Regions from separate parts of the Shewanella sp. SM73 genome, predicted to be linked through region 3. Evidence: predicted binding sites of a transcription regulator. Region 3 holds the regulator's gene; each other region holds the start of a gene.
The links. Region 3 encodes LexA, which represses DNA repair genes until DNA is damaged. Its sites were predicted from a motif close to TACTGTATNNNNATACAGTA; they were not measured.

Region 1 (2,207 bases), on a different contig from region 3:
CGCCATCCAGGTTTACGCGTTGTGCGCCCGCTTTAACGCACTTTAAATAGCGCCAGCTGCTGGTGTAACGTCTCAAGGCAACTCTGAGCTGAGTTTTACTGACTTTAGAATCATCAGCCAACCTTTCAGCCAAATCTTGAAACAATCCGATTTTTAATGGCTTAGTTTCACCTTCAGCAATAAAGCACAAAGGAAATGTTTCATACAAATACGCCAAAATTGCATTGGTGTCGGTCAACTTTTCTGTTGATTCCATCATTACTTCCACAGTCAAAAAGGGACATCGATTCGAGGTGATATATATCAGCTTCTTACATGTCGTTTATCTTCGTTAAACTCAATATTGAGTCAACGTACAAATTAGCATCCTAGCCGCGTTTACTAAAGTTAAAAAATATACCTTAACAAATTTTGACAGCTCAAAACACTAAGCTTATTCATTGCATGCCAATCAAACCAGCTTAATGCGTGCAGGCGCATATTATAAGGCGCACGCCACCGATTGCGACTATGAATTATGCGTTATTGTACGCAAATTAATCAAATAGGCAGTTTTCAAAACTTTTAACCAGTAATTCCAGCCCCTTTTGGTCTTCTTCATCGAAACGATCGAAGATAGGACTGTCAATATCGAGCACGGCAACCACGTTACCTTGCGCACGAACTGGCACAACGATTTCAGAATTACTGGCAGAATCACAGGCAATATGACCATCAAATTGATGGACATCGGCCACTCGCTGAGTTTGATTAGTGAATGCTGCTGTACCACACACACCTTTTCCTAACGGAATGCGTGTACAAGCCACTTTACCTTGAAACGGACCAAGAACCAGTTGTTCACCACGCATGACGTAGAATCCCACCCAGTTCAGCTCAGTTAAATTATCATTGAGCAAGGCTGAAAAATTCGCCATCGCCGCAACAAGGTCGTCTTCCCCTTCCAACAAGGCCAAGGCTTGACGGTTAAGTGACTCATAAAATTTCGATTTCATTACATTTCCTAACAATTTTATTCTGCTGCTTCGGTCTTTTTAGCCGCTTTTTTCGCTGCAGGCGGATTCGTTGGCGTACTATTAACCTGAACGGCGCCTTTAAGCAAGTTCGTCAGCTCATCTTTATTGTTAGCAAAATAGAATGCGAGCTTTTCACCCACACTTTCATCTATACCCAAATCAGCTTTTTGAATGAAGGGGATAAGGTTATCGGCGATATCGAGCATCTTATCGTAGGCATCAGCCTCCTTCTTAGATGTGAATGTCATCTTTTCAACCCCTTCTCTGACCACGACAAACTGTGTTATTACTGCCATGACTGCCCTCGCACTGTTTTTATATACAGTAACTAGAGTGACATAGATTGAACTTGTGATGCAAGTGTTCTGATTAATCTGATATTATTAGCGTACTTTCGTTGCCAAGATTATAAAAGCGCTAGACGTGGCTGAACAGCTAACTAGCACGACACTTTGCACCGATCTCGCTGTTATTACTCCTATTAGGCTAATATATATTTTTATATGCATGAAAACGCAGCAGAAAATTCAGTAACCCTATGCCGTTCCTGCGATTTAGCGATCCGCAAACGTGCCTTGCCTAGCGGCGTTAGAGCACTCTGTCCTCGTTGCAGCACTGCACTTTATGACACGCCATACTGCTCTGTGAATGGTATGTTAGCCCTATGTATTTCGGCATTAGTGTTTTATTTCCCTGCCAATTTTTTACCCGTACTCGAGATCCACTTTTTCGGCAGTATTCGTACTACTACGGTTTTCCAAGGGGCATTTGCAGTATTTGACCAAGGCTATTGGGTTGTAGGTGTCGCCGTACTTGCCGCAGCTGTGATAGGTCCAGGCTTATTACTGTTATCGATATTGACACAGATTTTAATTGTAAAATGGGGGTTGAGTAGCCTTTTTTGGCGTAACTCATTGAAGCAGTTATTAAAATTTCATGGTATCTTATCGCAGCTCACTATGCTGGAAATTTATGTGATCAGCTTTTTAGTTTCATCATTTCAGCTATCTGATTTTTCGGACATTTATTTTGGTATGGGCACATTTTGCTTCACTATGCTGTTTCTCGTGACCTTGTTTCTACAAAGAGAATACGACTTAGAACATATGTGGACGTTATTGGAAGGTCATAGCTGATATGAAACAACAAGGTAAAGATATCGGCCTATGTCTCTGTAAAGTGTGTAGCCAA
Region 2 (2,207 bases), on a different contig from region 3:
CCTACTTGATGTATCGCGATCGAGACAACCTGCCCTTACGGGTCAGACTGTTAATTGATTTTATGTTGGCGAATCCACCCGAGGCTTATTGAGCCAATGCAGGCATGAGTCTGCGGCTTATCGACTCAATAAACGGCTAGAGTGCTAAATCCAGCTGAGTCTGGCCGTTTAAGCTTGTGGCGACGACAAGAGTAGAATCGGTAAGGCCGACCGAAATACCCAATAGACGAATGCCACGGCCTTCTTGCCTTTCCATAGCCTGCGCGAGTAGCTCATAAAACATTACAATCGAGACTTCATCGCTGCGGTGCTCAATTGTAGTCTGCTTGAAATCATTAAACTTAAGTTTGACCACCTGTTTATGTATTTTGCGTTCCTTAGCACTGCGACTTAAACGCAACGACAGTTCTTGGATCAAACTCGACATCACCTGCTGGCAATGCTCTAAGCTATAAATATCCTTTGCTAATGTGGTTTCAACCCCCACTGACTTGCGCTCTCTGTCGGCAGAAATACCCCGTTCATCTATGCCTTGGGAACGCTCAATCAACACACCACCAAACTTACCGAATCGCGCTAAGAGCTCAGGTTTAGAATAAGCTTGCACATCACCACAGGTATTGAGCCCGAGCGAAGAGAGCTTTTCTGCGGTGACTTTACCAACACCGGGAATTTTACGCAGCGATAAGGTCTTAACAAACTCAGAAAGCGTCTCTGGCGTAATGACATATTGGCCGTTTGGCTTGTTCAGATCCGAGGCGACCTTAGCTAAAAATTTTACTGGCGCGATACCCGCCGATGCGGTTAAACCCGTTTCGGCTAAGATATCGCGACGAATCGCTTGGGCAATCAAGGTCGCTGAGCCCTTATATTGCTGGCACTCACTCACATCCAAATAAGCTTCATCTAAGGAAAGCGGCTCAATTAATTGGGTATAGCGAGAAAATATTTCACGAATTTGTAGCGACACTTCTTTGTAAACCTGCATCCGGCCTGGTACTAAAATCAGCTCAGGGCACAACTTAAAGGCATAAGCCGTTGCCATTGCTGAACGTACACCGAATTTACGTGCCTCGTAACTGCAAGTGCTGATAACACCTCGACGATCGCTACTGCCGCCCACGGCTAAAGGCTTGCCACGGTATTCGGGAAAGTCGCGCATTTCCACTGCCGCAAAATAGCAGTCCATATCGATATGAATAATTTTTCGCACGTTGAATTCCTCCAACGCCAAAATACTGTATATAAAAACAGTAATCAAGTATTCCTGATAGATTTGGGGCCAATAAGATGTGGCCTAGCGCTAAAAAAGAGAACAAGACAAGTGTGAGGAACAACAGACATGCTTAATAACTGAGTTCCTAGGCCATTACACTCAATGGCCTAGGTATTTACTCAACCTAACAATCTAAAGCTCACATCTTAGTTTGCAGGTAGTTTTGCAGCCCAACACGGTCGATAAGCCCAAGTTGTTTTTCGAGCCAATACATATGGTCAGACTCTGTATCGTCGAGTAATACTTCAAGGATTTCGCGGGTCTGGTAATCTTGCTTCTGCTCACACAGTGCAATCACTTTGCGCAAATCGTCCGCGACCTTGTATTCGTAGGCGAGATCATTACGTAGCATCTCTTCTACATCTTTACCTATGTTCAATGCCTCACGGGCGGCAACATTGGGTGTACCTTCGAGGAATAAAATGCGCTGCACTAATTTGGCTGCATGGGCTTTCTCATCATCTGACTCATGGGCGATACGCTCATAGAGTTCATTCAGGCCCCAATCTTCATACATATGGGCATGGACAAAATACTGATCCATTGCCGAGAGTTCTCCCGTTAGGAGTCGATTTAACGCATCGATAACGTCTTTATCGCCTTTCATATCTTGCTCCTATTGGTCGCTAATTTGCGATTGTAGATAATTTTGAATACCGGTTAGCGTAATGAGCTCTTGCTGCGACTCGAGCCAATCTAAGTGCTCTTCTTCGTCTTCGAGAATATCTTCCAGCAGATCGCGGCTCACATAGTCCTGTTCGGCTTCACACAAGCTGATCGCATCACGCAGCAATGTAAGCTGCTCTTGCACCATGGCCAGATCGCAGTCGAGCATCTCTTGGCTATGTTCACCAATGCGAAGTTTTTCGAGTTGTTGCAGATTCGGCAGACCTTCCAAAAACAGCACTCGCTCGATGAGCTTATCGGCATG
Region 3 (2,207 bases):
GGCGGCTGTTACTTTTAATCAAGTATTGTTACTGCTGGTAATTAGCCACGCTGGCACATACTGCTGAAATAAATCTGTTCTCTATTTTTAGTGGCGCTTCGAGTTCGATAAATACTCGATTCATTGACCACGGAAGGTGATATATCATCACCGACTTAACCAACCATACTTGCTGTTTAAATATTGATCAAGATCACTTATTTATCTAATTATCTGAAAAATTGCCAAAAAAAAGCCTCACATTCATAGGTGAGGCGGCTTTCAAGGTAAAAAATTAAATGAATATTTAGTGTACAGCGCTAAAAAAAGATTGCTGACCGAAGAGATTGCCTTGCTCAATGCGTACGTCGGCATGTAAGTGACTGTTTACGTCTTCAAGCACTATGCCCATAGCTCTGGCACTTTTAGCCACGATTTGTAGGCGTCGATTATCCCGCGCATCTAATGATTGAGTCCAAGTAATGACTGCACTGGACGTACCACTTGTCAGGGCTTTTTCCATCGCCCACAGGGTTTCGACTTCATCTTTAGCATGTACCAGCAAAACTCTATCCATACGCACACCCGCGTTAGCGAGCGTTTGCTTGTAGCCAATACTTGGTGGGTTGATGAGCACTAACCAACGGCCCTGTTGGCTTAACTGAGCGAGTTGTGCACTCAGATGAATTAATTCTTGGCGACCTTGAGTCTTAGTTGGCATGCAGGCGATAGGCGCATGGTGCCAGTCATAGTCGGCATCACGGACTTCATCGAGCCACAAGCCCGGATGGCGGGGGGCATTGCCAAGTAGTTTATTCATAGCCAATCTCCATTACGGATCACACCGACGGCGAGTCCTTCAATTGTTAAACTTTGGAAGCCTAAATCCACTTTAATCGGGGAGTAATCTTCATTTTCGGCATGTAGATAGACCACATTACCTTTTTTTTCGAAACGTTTAACAGTGACATCGTCATCGACTCTAGCGACAACCACCTGACCATTTCTAGCTTGTTCTACTTTATGAACTGCCAGCAAATCACCTTCGAGAATGCCGATATTCTTCATGCTGTCGCCTTTTACTCGCAGTAAAAAATCGGCGGCGGGATGGAACATGCTTGGGTCGACTTGGTAGTACTGTTCAACATGTTCTTGGGCGAGGATAGGTTCACCCGCGGCCACTTGGCCGATGAGCGGTAAACCTGTTTCAGTCAAATCTTCGATTTCCGCAGGCAGACGAATGCCCCGAGATGTGCCAGGCATGATCTCAATGCAGCCCTTTTTCGCCAACGCTTTAAGGTGTTCTTCAGCCGCATTGGCGCTCTTAAAACCTAAACGGGTTGCGATTTCTGCCCGAGTGGGTGGCATGCCAGTATCGGCAATATTTCGTTTAATTAGCTCTAATATTTCAGCTTGGCGTGGCGTCAAAGGTCTCATGGTGTTTCCTGTTTTTCTATACAGTTACTGTTAGTATATACAGTATTATTTGCAGCGCAAGTATTAACCACTTTTTAGCTATGTTGGAGAGAATTAGCGAATATTACCCATAGTCTGGTATTCTATCGGGCTAGTAAACGCACTTAATTGCATAAGAATAATGCCTAAACACGACTCTCTTTGGTTGAAATCATTACGTTGGATCCAAAAACACTTAGTGCACACTATTGTGGTGCCTCAGGATCCCTTTGCCGATCTGAATCTGGATGCTTCCAGACCCCTTGTTTATGTGATGAAAACAGAATCCCTCAGTGACATAGCTGCTTTGAGCGAAATAACGGCTAAGTTAGGTTTACCAAGCCCTTATGAGCCTCTAGTGGCTAATGGTGTGACTGCGCCTCGGGTTGTCTGTCTTCAAGGACGTAAGCCACTGTTTGGCGAGCGTGCTGGTAATGAGCCTTTCCTCGAATGTTTTATGCGTTTGTTAGCCGTGCATAAGGAACGTCCTGAATTAGATATTCAACTGGTACCCGTGAGCTTGTATTGGGGTCGCACGCCAGGGAAAGAAGACGACACTATGAAGGCGGCCGTATTTGAGCGGGAAAACCCGACTTGGCTGCGCAAGTGCTTGATGATTCTGTTCTTAGGTCGACATAACTTCGTGCAGTTTTCGAATGCCGTATCCCTGCGTTACATGGCTGACGAACATGGCACCGACATGGGGATTGCCCATAAGTTAGCACGGGTTGCGCGCGTGCATTTCCGTCGTCAACGTAAGGTAATGACAGGGC

Region 1: the regulator LexA is predicted to act here: its motif matches at 1,324-1,343, upstream of L5M51_RS06320 (YebG family protein).
Region 2: the regulator LexA is predicted to act here: its motif matches at 1,237-1,256, upstream of dinB (DNA polymerase IV).

What each region holds. Positions count from the first base shown of each region.
Region 1 is NZ_JAKKRY010000003.1:216,521-218,727, reverse strand. Features, by position in the region: gene proQ (RNA chaperone ProQ) at 1-256, opposite strand, end outside; gene L5M51_RS06325 (GAF domain-containing protein) at 537-995, opposite strand; gene L5M51_RS06320 (YebG family protein) at 1,013-1,312, opposite strand; gene L5M51_RS06315 (paraquat-inducible protein A) at 1,520-2,152, shown strand; gene L5M51_RS06310 (paraquat-inducible protein A) at 2,154-2,207, shown strand, end outside.
Region 2 is NZ_JAKKRY010000005.1:91,889-94,095, forward strand. Features, by position in the region: gene L5M51_RS09180 (LysR family transcriptional regulator) at 1-92, shown strand, start outside; gene dinB (DNA polymerase IV) at 137-1,213, opposite strand; gene bfr (bacterioferritin) at 1,416-1,883, opposite strand; gene bfr (bacterioferritin) at 1,893-2,207, opposite strand, start outside.
Region 3 is NZ_JAKKRY010000010.1:69,920-72,126, forward strand. Features, by position in the region: gene L5M51_RS14525 (cell division inhibitor SulA) at 287-799, opposite strand; gene lexA (transcriptional repressor LexA) at 796-1,416, opposite strand; gene plsB (glycerol-3-phosphate 1-O-acyltransferase PlsB) at 1,577-2,207, shown strand, end outside.